2 regions of the Paracidovorax sp. genome follow, and region 1 is predicted to be linked to the other one. Evidence: riboswitches for the same ligand, from Rfam matches in the RefSeq annotation. Region 1 holds a riboswitch; the other holds the start of a gene.

Evidence for each region. A riboswitch is a leader RNA that binds a small molecule or an ion and turns the genes downstream of it on or off. The one in region 1 is predicted to bind glycine.
Region 2: linked by a shared signal. The riboswitch ahead of AC3A84_RS17175 (D-amino acid dehydrogenase) and the one ahead of gcvT (glycine cleavage system aminomethyltransferase GcvT) in region 1 are both predicted to bind glycine.

What each region holds. Positions count from the first base shown of each region.
Region 1 is NZ_JBXYZY010000021.1:534,511-542,227, reverse strand. Features, by position in the region: gene gcvP (aminomethyl-transferring glycine dehydrogenase) at 1-450, opposite strand, end outside; gene gcvH (glycine cleavage system protein GcvH) at 531-905, opposite strand; gene gcvT (glycine cleavage system aminomethyltransferase GcvT) at 1,079-2,221, opposite strand; glycine riboswitch at 2,288-2,427, opposite strand; glycine riboswitch at 2,444-2,543, opposite strand; gene AC3A84_RS09330 (DUF3455 domain-containing protein) at 2,747-3,325, shown strand; gene AC3A84_RS09325 (sigma-70 family RNA polymerase sigma factor) at 3,443-4,009, shown strand; gene AC3A84_RS09320 (anti-sigma factor) at 4,006-4,779, shown strand; gene AC3A84_RS09315 (ABC transporter ATP-binding protein) at 4,872-5,666, opposite strand; gene AC3A84_RS09310 (ABC transporter permease) at 5,680-6,567, opposite strand; gene AC3A84_RS09305 (ABC transporter substrate-binding protein) at 6,659-7,627, opposite strand.
Region 2 is NZ_JBXYZY010000040.1:233,065-240,781, reverse strand. Features, by position in the region: gene AC3A84_RS17180 (FIST signal transduction protein) at 1-514, shown strand, start outside; gene AC3A84_RS17175 (D-amino acid dehydrogenase) at 598-1,923, opposite strand; glycine riboswitch at 2,011-2,122, opposite strand; gene AC3A84_RS17170 (CMD domain-containing protein) at 2,265-3,455, opposite strand; gene AC3A84_RS17165 (SidA/IucD/PvdA family monooxygenase) at 3,507-4,970, opposite strand; gene AC3A84_RS17160 (Bug family tripartite tricarboxylate transporter substrate binding protein) at 5,020-6,060, opposite strand; gene AC3A84_RS17155 (2-keto-4-pentenoate hydratase) at 6,292-7,071, shown strand; gene AC3A84_RS17150 (MFS transporter) at 7,490-7,717, shown strand, end outside.

The sequences.
Region 1 (7,717 bases):
CATGGAGGCGTTGGCGATCGGCATGGCCGTCAAATCGCACACCATGGTCTGGAAGTTGACCAGCGCCTCCATGCGGCCCTGGCTGATCTCGGCCTGGTAGGGCGTGTAGGCGGTGTACCAGGCGGGGTTCTCCAGGATGTTGCGCAGGATCACGCCGGGCGTGTGCGTGCCGTAGTAGCCCTGGCCGATGAAGCTTTTCAGCAGCTGGTTCTTGCCCGCGAACGCCTTCAGCTCGGCCAAGGCGCCGGCTTCGGTCGTGGCGGCGGGCAGGTCCATGGGCTGGCTGCGGGCGATGGAGCGGGGCACGATGCCGTCGATGAGCGCGCGGCGCGAGGCCTCGCCGATCACGGAGAGCATGTGGGCTTCGTCCGCCGCATCGATGCCGATGTGGCGGGGCTGGAATTCGGTGGCGTTCTCCAGGGCGGAGAGCGGAGGCAGGGCGGTGGTCATCGGCGGCGTTCGGTCGGGGCGTGGCGGGGAGGGCCGCCGCACCCGGCGGCGGCCGGGGGGGCGCAGCGGCAGCGGCGGGGTCAGGCGTTCTGGGCGAACGCGGCGTAGGTGGTTTCGTCCATCAGGCCGTCCAGCTGGGCGGCGTCGGAAACGCGCACCTTGAAGAACCAGCCGGCGCCCAGCGGGTCGCTGTTGGCGAGCGACGGGTCGGCACGCAGGGCCTCGTTCACTTCGACGATCTCGCCCGACACGGGCATGTACACGTCGGCCGCGGCCTTGACGGACTCGACCACGCCGGCCACTTCGCCTTGCTCAAAGGTCTTGCCGACTTCGGGCAGGTCCACGAACACCACGTCGCCCAGCGCGTCCTGCGCATGCTGGGTGATACCGACGATGGCGGCGTCCGCCTGGGCCGTGTCGATCCACTCGTGGTCTTTGGAAAACTTGACGCTCATGGGGAAACTCCAGAAAAAAGAGGAAGGAAGACGATGTTTGAAACGATGGCGCCGATGCCAGCAGCGACTGTAGCCGTCCGGCAGCGGGGCGCGGGCCTCATGAAGGGCGGCCCGCGCGACCCGGCGCAGCGCAGAGGCGGTGCAGGCGGCCGCCGGCCGGAGCCGGCCGCGCTTCAGCCGCGGTAGTAGCGTGCGGGGGTGAAGGGCATGGCCGCCACTTCCATCGGCACGGCCTTGCCGCGCACGATGGCGTTCACCCGCGTGCCCAGCGCCGCGAAGGCCGGCGTCACGTAGCCCATGGCGACGGGCCGGTCCACGGTGGGGCCCAGCAGGCCGCTGGTGACTTCGCCGATGCGCTGGCCGTCCGGCGACTGCAGTTCGGTGTGCTCGCGCACCGGCACGCGCTCCAGCGCCACCAGGCCCACGCGCTTGCGCGTGAGCAGGGCCGGGTCGTCGATCTGGGCGAGCACCTTGTCGGCGCCGGGAAAGCCGCCGGCGCGGGCGCCGCCCGTGCGGCGCACCTTCTGGATGGCCCAGTTCAGCGCGGCTTCGGGCGGGGTGGTGGTGGTGTCGATGTCGTTGCCGTAGAGGCACAGGCCCGCCTCCAGCCGCAGCGAGTTGCGCGCGCCCAGGCCGATGGGTTGGACCTCGGGCTGGGCCAGCAGGGCGCGGGCCAGCGTCTCCGCCTGCGCGGCGGGCACGGAGATCTCGAAGCCGTCTTCGCCCGTGTAGCCGCTGCGGGTCACGTAGCAGTCGCAGCCGGCGATGGAGGCGGCCGTGCCGGTCATGAAGACCAGGGACAGCACTTCGGGCGCCAGGCGGCCGAGCGCGGCGGCCGCCTGCGGGCCTTGCAGCGCCAGCAGGGCCTGGTCGGGCAGGGGCTGCACTTGGCAGAGGTGGCCGATGCGTTCCTGGATGTGGGCGATGTCGCCGACCTTGCAGGCGCCGTTTACGATGACGAAGAGGTCGTCGCCCCGGTTCACGAACATCAGGTCGTCGATGATGCCGCCCGCGTCGTTGAGCAGCAGGCCGTAGCGCTGGCGGCCGATGCCCAGGCCCTGCACGTCCACCGGGATCAGCGTTTCGAAGGCGGCTGCGGCATCGGGGCCCGACAGGCACAGCTGGCCCATGTGCGAGACGTCGAAGAGGCCTGCGGCGGTGCGCGTGTGGTGGTGCTCGGCCATCAGGCCGGCGGGGTACTGCACGGGCATGGAATAGCCCGCGAAGGGCACCATGCGCGCGCCCAGTTCCAGGTGCAATGCGTTGAGCGGGGTGGTCAGCAGCGGGGCGGCAGACGCGGGGGCGGACGAGGACATGGCGGCAATCTCCACAGGGGCGAACAGTGACGCGGCCGGCCCCGGTGAGGAGGCTTTGGCCGCTGCATGTGCCCCGCTGTCCGCTTTACCTGAGAGATTCACCGTGCCGGGCGGCCGTCAATGCGGCTGCGGGGCGGGGTTTGCTCCTTCGGTGGGCCGCTCTGCCTGCAATGCGCGCGCGGCGGCCTCTCTCCAGCAAGGGAAACGCCCGCATCCCTGCGGGCGCTCCTGTCAGTCCTTTTGCCTGAGCGTTCGGGCGGTTGGTGCCCTGCGCCTTCGGCGGCTGCCGCGTGGCGCGGCAACTCTCTCCTGACGAGTGGGCGGAGTATAGCGGCGCGAACGCGTGGCCAAGAGCCGGTGGGCGATCCTCGTGAAATTGTCGATAGGCCCGTTGAAGCAATTTGTTGCATTTGGTGCTGCATCCAAATGCCGGCCTCGTGGGTAGAGCCTGGGCAGACCCGTGAAAAGCACAGGCTGCCATCGATTCCATCCACTGTTGTTTCACCCGATTCCAAGGAGCACCCCATGCGCAACATCCGCCTCTCCCGTATCGCCACCCTGGCCGGTACCGTGTCCGCCGCTGCCCTGCTGGCCGCCTGCGGCTCGATGTCGTCGTCGCCGTCCTCCGGCATGGCCTTCTCGCAGGCCAGCCTGCCCGCGTCCATCCAGGTGCCGGCCGGCAACAAGGTGGCCTGGGAGACCGTGGGCAAGGGCGACATCACCTACGAATGCAAGGACAAGGCCGGCATGCCCGGCCAGGTGGAATGGACCTTCGCAGGCCCGGATGCCAAGCTGATGGACCGCAGCGGCAAGCAGGTCGGCAAGTACTACGGCCCGCCCGCCACCTGGGAGGCGAACGACGGCTCCAAGCTGACGGCGACCCAGCTGGCCGTGGCGCCTTCCACCGCCGGCGCGCTGCCCTACCAGCTGGTCAAGGCCAACCCTGCCATGGGTAGCGGCGCGCTGACCGGCGTCACCTACATCCAGCGCGTAAACCTCACGGGCGGCGTGGCCCCGGCCAACATGGCTTGCACCATGGCCAACAAGGGCCAGAAGACCACCGTGCCCTACCAGGCCGACTACATCTTCTACAAGGCGGCCTGACCGGAATCGCTGCGCTGGGCAGCATCGGCCGCCCCAGGCGTGCAAGGGGAAGGGCGGCCGGGCCTGCGGCATGCACTACGATGCCGCAGATCCCTCCACCACCCTCCCAGCCCGCCCTTGAACGCTGCAGCCGACCCTTTCGACTACGACGCCGCCCTGGGGGCTTGCGCCCGGGGTGACCACCAGGCCCTGCAGCGCATCTACGAGCGCGAAGGCCGCTACCTGCTGGGCGTGGCCCTGCGCATCGTGCGCGAGCGCGCCCAGGCCGAGGATGTGCTGCACGACGCCTTTCTCAGCATCTGGCAGCGCGCGGGCAGTTTCGACGCCGCGCGCGGCGCGGGCCGGGGCTGGATCTACAGCGTGGTGCGCCACGCGGCGCTGAACGTGGTGCGCGGCAGCGGACGCGACGTGCGCCTGGACGAAGAAGCCGTGGAGGCCATCGACGACCAGGCCGCGCTGCAGAACTACCGCAGCCGCATCGACCCCTATGAACTCGGTGCCGACCTGGGCCGGCTCGATACCTGCCTGGGCCGCCTGGAGCCGGCGCGGCGCGATTGCATCGTGCTGGCCTACGTGGAAGGCTGCTCGCATGGCGAGATCGCCGAGCGCACGCAGACGCCGCTGGGCACCGTGAAGGCCTGGATTCAGCGCGGCATGCGCGCGCTGCGGGAGTGCATGGCATGACGAGCCGATCGACACCGGATTTTTCCGACCCTTCCAATCCTGAGGATCTCGACGCCCTGGCCGGCGCCTATGTGCTGGGCACGTTGCCCATCGCGGGCCGCCGCTCGGTCGAAGCGCGCCTGCCGCACGACGCGGCACTGCGCGCGGCGGTCGAAGCCTGGGAAGAGCGCCTGCATCCGCTGGTGGCGCTCGCGCCCGCCGTGGAGCCATCGCCCGCGCTCTGGCCGCGCATCGAGCGCAGCGTGGGCGGGGCCGGTGCGGCAGCTGCCCGCCGTCCGCGTGCCGCAGCCGCGGCGCCCTCGGCCCTCAGCGCGTGGTGGAACGACCTGCGCCTCTGGCGCGGGCTGGCCGCAGGCGGATTTGCCGCTGCGGCCGTGCTGGCGACGGTGCTGGTCGCCGGGCCGGGCTTGCTTGGCACGCCCGCCGGGCCGCAATACATGGTGGTGCTGGTGGCGCCGGGCGGCACGTCGCCCGGCTGGGTGGTGCAGGCCTCTTCGCGCTCGGGCCAGCTGCAGCTCAAGCCCCTGGCCGACACGCCCGTGCCGCCGGGCAAGTCGCTGCAGTTCTGGACCAAGGCCGACCAGTGGCAGGGGCCGAAATCGCTGGGCCTGGTGCGGCCGGGCGAGCCAGTGCAGGTGCCGATCGACCGCCTGCCGCCGCTGGAGGCGAACCAGCTCTTCGAGCTGACGCTGGAGCCCGAGGCCGGCTCACCCATCGACCGGCCCACCGGGCCGATCGTGTTCATCGGGCGGGCCGTGAAGATGATCTGACGGCGCTCTGGTTTCGATAGCTGCCTGCGCAGGCAGCGCGGGCGCCAGGGCCGGACTTCCCCGGGGCCCTGGCACCCCTGTCGCGTGCGCCTTCAGCCCAGCAGCAGCGCGTCGTCCGCCAGTTTTTCGCCGCGCACCTTCTCGAACATCTGCAGCAGGTCGGGCACGTCCAGGCGGCTGCGTTCCTCGCCGGCCACATCGAGCACCACCTGGCCCTGGTGCAGCATCACCGTGCGCTGGCCCACGTCCAGCGCCTGGCGCATGCTGTGCGTGACCATCATGGTGGTGAGCTGGTTCTCGGCCACGATGCGGGCGGTGAGCTGCAGCACGAAGTCGGCCGTGCGCGGGTCGAGCGCGGCGGTGTGCTCGTCCAGCAGCAGGATGCGCGAGGGCTGCAGCGCCGCCATCAGCAGGCTGACGGCCTGGCGCTGGCCGCCCGAGAGCAGGCCGATGCGGTCGGTCAGGCGGTTCTCCAGACCCAGGCCCAGTGTGGCGAGGCGTTCGCGGAAGGTCTCGCGCTGCTGCGTCTTCACCGCGCCGCGCAGGCCGCGCAGCGTGCCGCGCTGCTGGGCGAGGGCCATGTTCTCTTCGATGGTCAGGTCCTCGCAGGTGCCGGCCATCGGGTCCTGGAAGACGCGCGCCACGCGCTTTGCGCGCGCCCAGACGGGCTGGCGGGTCACGTCTTCGCCGTCGATGGCGATGCGGCCCGTGTCCACCGACAGGTCGCCCGAGATGGCGTTCAGGAAGGTGGATTTGCCGGCCCCGTTGGAGCCGATGACGGTGACGAACTGCCCGGCCGGGATGTCCAGCGACATGCCGCGCAGCGCGCGCGTCTCGATGGGCGTGCCGGGGTTGAAGGTGATGTGCAGGTCTTGTGCGCTCAGCATGATGTGATCCCTTTCAGCGCTGCTTCGAGGCCAGCTTGCGCTTGATCTGCGGAATGACGAGCGCCACCGTCACCAGCACGGCCGTGACCAGGTTCAGGTCCTGCGCCTTCAGGCCGATGAAGTCGCTGTTGAGCGCCAGCGCGATGAAGAAGCGATAGACGATGGCGCCGATGATGACGGCAAGCGTCGCCCACACCAGCCGGCGCGAGGGCAGGATGCTCTCGCCCACGATCACGGCGGCCAGGCCGATCACGATGGTGCCGATGCCCATGGAGATGTCCGCGCCACCCTGCGTCTGTGCGAAGAGGGCGCCGGCCAGGGCGACGAGCGCGTTCGACACGGCCATGCCCAGCAGCACCATGGCGCCGGTGTTCACGCCCTGGGCGCGGGCCATGCGGGCGTTGGAGCCGGTGGCGCGGATGGCCAGGCCCCGCTCGGTGGCGAAGAACCAGTCCATGGCGAGCTTGGCGATGATCACGATCACCAGCAGCAGGGCGGGGCGGGCGACGTAGTCGGCCATGCCCTCGGGCTGCAGCAGGGTGAAGAGCGTCGGGTCGTTGATGAGCGGCACGTTGGGGCCGCCCATGATGCGCAGGTTGATCGAATACAGCGCGATCATCATCAGGATGCTGGCCAGCAGATCCATGATCTTGAGCTTGACGTTGAGCCAGCCGGTGATGAGGCCCGCGCCCGCGCCCGCCGCCGTGGCCGCGAGCGTGGCGACGTAGGGGTTGGTGCCCGTGGAGATGAGCACTGCGCAGACCGCACCGCCCAGCGGGAAGCTGCCGTCCACCGTCAGGTCGGGAAAGCGCAGCAGCCGGAACGAGATGAAGACGCCCAGCGCGACCAGACTGAAGATCAGCCCGATCTCGACGGCGCCGAGCAGGGAGAAGAGGGACATGGCAGAGGGCCTTGCAAAAGCAAAGCAGGAGCCGAAGCTCCTGCGGTCATGGGAGTGCTTGCGGCACGTGCCGAAAGCGGAACCGTGAACCTTACTTCACGATATGGGCGGCGGACTTGATGAACGCGTCGGAGAGCTTCACGCCCTGCTTTTCAGCGGCGCCGGGGTTCACCGTCAGCTCCAGCTTGGTGCTGATCTCGGGCTTGATGTCGCCGGGCTTTTCGCCCTTGAGCACGCGCACCACCATGCGGCCGGTCTGCTCGCCCAGGTCGCGGTAGTTGATGCCGAACGAGGCGATGGCGCCGCGCTTGACGCTGTCGGCATCGGCCGCGATCAGGGGCAGCTTGGCTTCCTGGCCGACCTTGACCAGCGATTCATAGGCCGAGACTACGTTGTTGTCGGTGCTGGTGTAGATCACGTCGACCTTGCTGATCAGGCTGCGTGCGGCGCTGCCCACATCGACGGAGCGAGGCGCGGCGGCCTCGACCAGCGTCATGCCCATCTTGGGCAGCAGGGCCTTGAGTTCCTTGACCACCACGGCGGAGTTCGCCTCGCCGGGGTTGTAGACCACGCCCACGCGCTTGGCATTGGGCACGACCTGCTTGACCAGGTCCATCTGCTTGTCCAGCGCCAGCAGGTCGGACACGCCCGTCACGTTGGTCTTGCTGGGCTCCCAGTTCTTGACCAGCTTCGCCGCGACCGGATCGGTCACGGCCGAGAAGATCACCGGCACCGTCTTGGTGGCGGCGACCACGGCCTGGGCCGAGGGCGTGGCGATGGCGACGATGGCGTCGGGCTGGTCGCCCACGAACTTGCGTGCGATCTGGGCGGCCGTGCCGGTATTGCCCTGGGCGCTCTGGTACTGCCACTTGAGCGTCTTGCCCTCTTCGTAGCCCGCGGCGGCCAGGCTGGCCTTCACGCCGTCGCGGATGGCGTCCAGCGCCGGGTGTTCGACGATGGCGGTCACGGCCACGGACTTCTGCTGGGCCTGTGCCAGCGGAGCGGCGGCCGCCAGGGCCAGGACGATGGCGCCGAGGGGCGCCCAGGACGATTGCTTCATGGTGTCTGTCTGCTTTCGGGGTCAGGGGAGAGGCGCCGTGACTGCATGGCAAAAGAAGCCACCGGCGCAGGTACTACGTGCGCCAGCAGC
Region 2 (7,717 bases), on a different contig from region 1:
GCGCGCCACGCTCGCCGGCCTGGTGGATGCGGGCGCGCAGCCGCAGGGCCGCACCGGCCACTTCGGCACCGACGTGCGAGTGCGCCACATCGTGGGCCTGGATGCCGCGCGGCGCGGTGTGGCCCTGGCCGACCGCGTGGAGTCTGGCATGCGGCTGGCCTTCTGCCAGCGCCATGTGGCTGCGGCGCGCGCCGACCTGATGCGCATCTGCGCCGAGATCCGCGAGGAGCTGGCGCCCGAAACCTACGACGAGAACGCGCTCACCCGCGCGCTGGCGGGCGCCGACGCGCCGGGCGAGGCGCAGCAGCGGCAGATCCTGGGTGCCATCTACGTCAGCTGCTCGGGCCGCGGCGGGCCGCATTTCGGCGGGCCCAGCGCGGAGCTGCAGATCGTGCGCCATGCGCTGGGCGACGTGCCCCTGGTGGGCTTCTTCGCCGCCGGCGAGATCGCGCACGACCGGCTCTACGGCTACACCGGCGTGCTGACCGTGTTCGTGGGCAACGCGGCGAACTGAGCGCCTCAGGCGCCTCTCGCCGCGCATCTTCACCGCCGAGCTGCGCTGCCCCGCTGCCCCGTTCGCCGCAGGGCAAGCGGGCCTCAGGCATCAGGCCGGCAGCAGGCGGGGGCGGATGCCGCGGGGAGCCCGGCGAACGCGAAGTCCAGCTCCGGCGCCAGCCCGCTCACGATGCGCGCGATCGACTTGCCCGAGCCGCAGGCATGCGTCCAGCCCAGCGTGCCGTGGCCGGTGTTGAGGTACAGGTTGGGCAGCCTGGTCTTGCCGATCAGCGGCACGTTGCTGGGCGTGGCCGGGCGCAGGCCCGACCAGAACTGCGCACCCGCCGTGTCGCCCGCACCAGGAAAAAGCGCTTCCACGCGCCGCACGATGGCCTCGCAGCGCACGTGGTTCAGCGCGCGCCCGTAGCCGTTGAGCTCGGCCGTTCCGGCGATGCGCATCACGTCGCGCGCGGGCTGTCCGTCCTGCGCGGCTCGGGTGTAACGCGAGAAGACCAGCTTGTATTCGTCGTCGGTCAGGCTGGCCGTGTAGGCGGCGGAGGCATCGCGCACGGGCAGCGTCACTGAATAGCCCTTGGCCGGATAGATCGGCAGGCGCAGGCCCAGCGGCTCGGCCAGCAGCGGGCTGAACGAACCCATGGCCAGCACGTAGGCGTCGGCGCTCACGCGCTCGTAGCGGCCTTCGGCATTGGTGATCTCCACGTGGTCGATGGCGCCGCCCACCGTGCGCAGCGCGGTGATGTGGCAGGCCATGCGGAACCGGACGCCGGCCGCCTCGGCCAGCCGCGCCAGCTCGCGGGTGAAGAGGTTGGCGTCACCTGACTCGTCCGCGGCCGTGTAAGTGGCGCCGGCCAGCTGGGGGCGGATGGTGGCCAGCGCAGGTTCCAGCGATACGGCCTCGTCGGCGTTCACCACGCGGCGATCGCAGCCGAGCTGGCGCATCTGTTCGGCCGGGGCCAGGGCCGCGTCGAACTCCTTGGCGCTGGTGTAGAAGTGCAGGATGCCCTGCGTGCGTTCGTCATAGCGGATGCCGGTGTCGCGCCGCAGCTGCTGCAGCGTGTCGCGGCTATAGGTGCCTAGCGCGACGATCTGCTCGATGTTGTGGCGCGTGCGCGCCGGCGTGCATTCGCGCAGGAACTGCAGGCCCCAGAGCCACTGCCGCATATCGGCGCGCAGCCGGAACAGCAGCGGCGCATCTTCGCGGCCCAGCCACTTGAGCAGCTTCAGCGGTGCGCCCGGATTGGCCCAGGGCTCGGCATGGCTCACCGAGATCTGCCCGCCGTTGGCGAAGCTGGTCTCTGCGCCGGGCGTGGCCTGGCGGTCGATGACGGTCACTTCGTGGCCGAGCTGCTGGAGGAAGTAAGCGGAGGTGGTGCCGAGCAAGCCGGCGCCGAGGACGATCACGCGCATGTTGAAGCCTTTGAGGGTTCAAGTGCTGGACACACGTGCGCAGGCAGCTATGAATTCAATAGCGTGCAGCAGGCGCGTGGCCCAGCTGCCGCTCCCCCTGTCCTTGGTACCTGAGAGATTCACCGCACGCCAACACGGCGCAGGGCTTGCTCCTTCGGTGCGCCACTGGGTGTGGTGGCGGCTCTCCAGACGGCATTCGATGGTGTGCAGTACGGTACCTGAGCGTGTATGGGAGTTTGCGCCTTCGGTGGAACGCCCGCTGTGCCGGCCGTCCGCTCTCCTGCGGGGCGGATCGTAGCAGCGAAACCGCACCGCGCGAAGCGCCCGGCGCGGCCGCTGGTTCAGCGGGCCTGCGGGAAAACCGCTTCGCCCAGGTTCAGCATCAGCCGGTTGGCCCAGGCGAAGAGGGCGGCGGCATGCAGCGCGTCCAGGATTTCGACATCGGACAGGCCGGCATCGCGCAGCGGCTGCAGGTGCTGCGCGCCGAACGTGCCGGGCGTGCGCGTGAGCGCCGCGCTGGCGTGCACGATGGCCCGCTCGCGCGCATTGGTGCCGGCGATATCGGGGTCCGTGAAGATCTGCGCCATCACGTCGTTGCGCTTGGCGAGCTGCTCGAAGCGCTGGGCATGCACCGAGGCGCAGTACACGCAGCCGTTCACGCGCGACACCACGGTGCTCGCGACTTCGCGCTCTGCGCGCGAGAGGCCGCCGGGCGCGTACATGATGGCGTTGAAGGCTTGCGAGCGCTCGGACAGCACGCGCGGCTGGTGCGCCAGCAGCAGGTAGAAATCCGACGTGCGGGCCTTGGGGTGGCTGAGGTCGAGCACCGCGTTCTGCTCGGGCGTGGCCACTGCCGGGTCAAGCACGGGCAGCCAGGCTTTCCAGTCCAGCGTCTCGCTGGTGTAGCCGTTCACGCGCAGCGGCTCGCCGGGCGCGGGCAGGTTGGCGGGGTGGACGAAAGGGGCGGCGTCCGCCGCCTGCGCCGTTGCCGCAGCAGCGGGCGCGCTGCCTGCATCGCCCAGCTGCGCCAGCGCGGCCACGCCGGCCACCACGCGCAGCTGGTAGGTGACGAAGCCGATCAGCTGCGCCAGCAGCACCGTGTCGGGCACCGAGAGGCCCGCAGCGGGCAGCGCTTGCAGGGCGGCCTGGTCGCTTTCGGCCGGCTGCGTGGCGAGGGTGCGGGCGAAATGCACGATGGCCTGCAGGCGTGCATCCGCGATCGCGGCGCCGGGCGTCTCGACGAGCGCCTGCACGGCCGGCTCGGCATGCAGCGGCTGCAGCGCCGCGCGGTAGTGCGCCGCCAGCGCGGGCAGGCCGCTCACGCGGGCAATGTCGTGCGCCACGGCCAGGCGCTCGGCTTGCGAGAGGCCGCCGGGCAGGCCGGCGCCGAAGAGCGCGTCTTCGCAGCCCTGCGTGGCGGTGGCGACCTTGTCGCGCTGGTGGCGCACGGCGTGGGCCGCGCTGCCGGGTGCGAGGCCGGCGATGTGGTCGATGGTGTCGTGGGCAGCGATGGAGGTGTCGGTGGTGGTCATGGGCGATGCGTTGCGGTGCGGTGGGGCCGGAAGGAGATCGTGAACACGTTCTCAGCGGGGCAGGACGCGCCGGGCAGTGTCCGCAGGCGTCCATTCGTCGCCCAGCAGTTCGGGCTCGGCATAGGCCTGCAGCACGCCGAAGTGGTAGTCCACATCTTCGCGGTAGAACAGGCTGGCGAGGCCGGTGGCCAGGCGGCGAGCGCCGTCGCTGATGGCCGGGATGTCGCCCGAGACGGTGCCGTGCGAGAGCGCGGCCGGGTAGCAGAAGCAGTGCACGCGCTCCAGGCCGGGGCAGGCGCCGGGGGCTTTTTCGCGGAACTCGAACACCGGGCCCAGGTCGGGCGAATCGGCCAGTTCCTGGTCTTCGTCGCCCGGCGGCGGCGTGTAGCGCTCACTCCAGGTGCGCACGTAGGGCGCGATGGCCGCGAACTCGGGCTTGCGCGCCCAGTCGATGGCGAAGCCGGTCGAGACGATCAGGAAGTCGAAGGCGAAGCTGCCGTGCGGCGTGGCGACGTGCAGCGCGCCGTCGGCCGGGTTCTCATGCACGCTTTGCACCGGGCAGCCCAGGTGGAAGAAGGCGTTGGCGTGGCGCGAGACGCGCAGCGTGCTGCCGTGCGGCGGGGGCACCTGCGTGGTGTTGATGTAGTGGCGGATGCGCCATTTCCAGGCATCGGGCAGGTCGTGGTGGCCGTGCGTGAGGCCGGGCACGCCCGAGCCCTTGGACTTGTTGATGCGGGGCAGGTCGGGGCGGCGCACCAGCAGGTCCACGCTGGCGGCGCCGCATTCCAGCGCCGTGGCGGCGCTGTCCATGGCCGAGGAGCCGGCGCCCACCACGCCCACGCGCAGGTCGCGCAGCGTGGCGTAGTCCAGCACATCGGACGAATGCGCCCAGCGGCTGCGGTCCACGCCCTGCATGAAGGCCGGGATCTGCGGCCCGCCCAGGCCGTCGCGGCCCGTGGCCAGCACCACGCGGCGCGCGAACCAGGTCGTGGCGAGGCCCTGCGCCTGCACGTCCAGCTCCACCAGGCCGTCGCCACGCGGCCGAACGGCGGTGACCGCATGGCCGTTGCGCACGTCGGCACGGGTGACGCGGCGGTACCAGCGCAGGTAATCCATCCACTGCAGGCGCGGGATCTTGTCGAGCGCGGCCCATGCGGCGTCGCCCCACTGGGCCTCGAACCACGCGCGGAAGGTGAGCGAGGGAACCCCCAGCGCCGGGCCCGTCAGCTCCTTGGGCGAGCGCAGCGTTTCCATGCGCGCCGTGGTGGCCCAGGGGCCTTCGTAGTCGTGTTCGGCGCGGTCCAGCAGCACCGAGCGCACGCCCTGCTGCACGAGCGCCATGCTGGCCGCCAGGCCCGCTTGTCCGGCACCGATGATGAGCACGTCGATGACCGGCTGGCCCGCGTGCGTGCGCTGGGGCAGCCAGGGCTTGGCGCGCCAGTTGAGGGTCAGCAGGTCGTGCTGCAGACGTTTTTCGAGCGCGGCCAGGCCGGCGGCGGGGGAGGGGCTGTTCATGGCGTGCGGGCGGGATGCGATGGGGCTGGCTTCGGTCGGCGCTGCGATCTCAGTCGATGGATATCTTTGCGTCTTTCACCACCTGCGCCCACTTGGCGCGGTCGGCATGCACGGTCTGGCGGAACTGCTCCGGCGTTTCGATGCGCACGGCGTTGCCTTGCGATTCGAAGCGCTCGCGCACCGCGGGCTGCTCCAGCACCTCCTTGAGCGCTGCGTTGAGCTTCTTGACGAGGGCAACATCCGTGCCCTTGGGCGCGAAGATGCCAAACCAGATCGCGCTATCGAAACCCTGGGTGCCGGGCAGGCCACTGGAGGCGATGGTGGGCACCTCCTTCACCGCGGCCACGGGCCTGGAGGTGGTCACCCCCAGCAGGCGCACTTTTCCGGCCTTGTAGTGCGGCAGCACGGTCTGCACCTGGTTCATGATGCAGCAGGTCTCGCCACGCACCACCGACGTGATGGCCTCGGGCCCGCCCTTGTAGGGCACGTGCACCATGTTCAGGCCGAGGCGCGCGTTGAATTCGGCGAACGCCATGTGCGTGCCCGCGCCGTTGCCGGTCGAGGCGTAGTTGTACTTGCCCGGGTGGGCCTTCACCTCATCGACGAACTCCTTGAGCGTCTTGACGTCGATCACGGCGGGGTTGATGGTGAGCACGTTGGAGACGTCGATCAGCGTGCCCACCGGCACGAAATCCGCCTCCACGTCGAAGGGCAGCTTCTTGTAGAGCGCCGCATTGCTGCCGTGCGTGGCTGCCGTGCCGAAGGCCAGCGTGTAGCCGTCCGGCTTGGCGCGGGCCACGTACTCGCTGGCAATGTTGCCGGCCGCTCCGGATTTGTAGTCGATGACCACCGGCTGCCCGAGCTTGTTCGACAGCGGCTCCTGCACCACCCGGGCCACTACGTCCACGCCCGAGCCCGCGGGAAAGCCCATGATCAGCGTGATCGGCTGGCGCGGCCAGTCGGCTGCAGCGGAGGCTTCGGCGGCTGCAGCTGCAGGTACCGCGAGGACCGCCGCGGCGCAGGCCAGGACGGTTGCAATGGAAGGAATCGGGCGGCGGCGGAGGGTGGTGGCGGCTGCGGGATGTTGCATGGCGGGTTCCTGTGGCGGGGGCGGTGGTGTTGGGAAGGCGAGGGCGCGATTGTGGGCAAGGGCACATCGCCGCACGCTATATGCATATGGTGTGCCCGGGGCGAGTGCCGTTCCACCGCGCAGCACGGAAGGGCTTCGATAATCCTGCCTTTCGGGCCTGCCGTGTGCCTGATCCCACCATCCCGGCCGTTGCACTGGCGCGCGGCCGCGTACGCATCATCCTCGCAGCCCATGCCCGCCGACTTCGATCCTCGCCCCGCCGCCGACTGCCTCATTCGCGTCCGCACTGGCGAGGGTCCGCGCCCCAGTGATCTGCCCGCCGCGCTGCGGCCTGCCGATGCGGCTCAGGCCTACGCCGTGCAGGACAGGGTGGCGCAGGCGCGCGGCACCATCGTGGGCTGGAAAGTGGGCGCGGCCTCGCCCGAGGCCGAACCCGCGCGCGCTGCGCTGGCCTGCGACAGCGTGCATGTGGCCGGCGCCGACGGTGTGGTGCGCCTGCGGGCGCAGGATTTTCTGGTGATTGGCGTGGAGGCGGAACTGGTGTTCCAGTGCATCGCCGACCTGCCACCGCGCGGCGAGCCGTATGCGCCCGGCGAGGTGCTGGGCGCCTTGGGCGCCGTGCATGCGGCCATCGAGGTCTGCGACACCCGCTTTGCCTCCTGGGGCGGGCAGGACCCGCTGAGCCGACTGGCCGACCAGGCCTGCCATGGTGCGTTGATCGTGGGCACGGGGCGTCCGGATGGCGCGGCGGTGGATGTGCTGCGGCAGTCCGTGCGGCTGGAGGTCAACGGCGGCACCGTGGTGGTGCAAGACGCCGGCGGCAACCCGGCCGGCGAGCCGCTGCGCCTGCTGGTGTGGCTGGCCAACTTCGGCGCGCAGAGCCTGGGCGGCTTGCGCGCCGGGCAGTGGGTCACCACCGGATCGTGGACCGGCACGCCGACGGTGATGCGGGGCGATAGGGTGCTGGCGGACTTCCCCGGTATCGGCCGCGCTGAGCTGCTCATCGACTGATTGCCGCTGCGGCCGCCCCGCAGTGCGGGGCCATGGCTTTACGGTACCCATTGATTCGGCCCCTCTCACCTGCGGCGCGGGGCTTTCGGGCGGCGGTCATGCTGGACTTCGCCTTGCAGGCAGGCTGCGCAGCAGGCGCCTCGCACCGCGGGAGCGAGGTCGCGATGGTTTCCTGCTGCGCGCTGGTGATCGCTGTGCACTCGCCCACTGCGCTCCGCGCCGCCCGTTGCGGACCGGCAATTCGCAAGCTGCGTGTGCGTTTCCCGTGGCGATCAGAGCCCGATACCATCGGCCGCGCGGGCACCATCGTCGTCGGCACGGGCGGCATGGCCCGGGCAGCAGGTAGCCTCGGCGCCGCAGCACGTCCACCCGCCCCCCAATTCCATAGGAGCATGGCATGAGCCAGGAGCAGGCCCCCATGAGGGCTACCGCCGATACCGCCTCCGACGCCATCCCCGCGGGGAACGGTGGCGGCGCGCACCCCAACCAGTTCGCCCTGCTGCGCCAGCGCCGCTTCGCGCCCTTTTTCTGGACGCAGTTCGCGGGGGCGGCAAACGACAACCTGTTCAAGTTCGCCTTCACGGTGATGGTGACCTACCAGCTCGCCGTGGCGTGGATGCCGCCCAGCCTGGCGGGGCTGGTCATC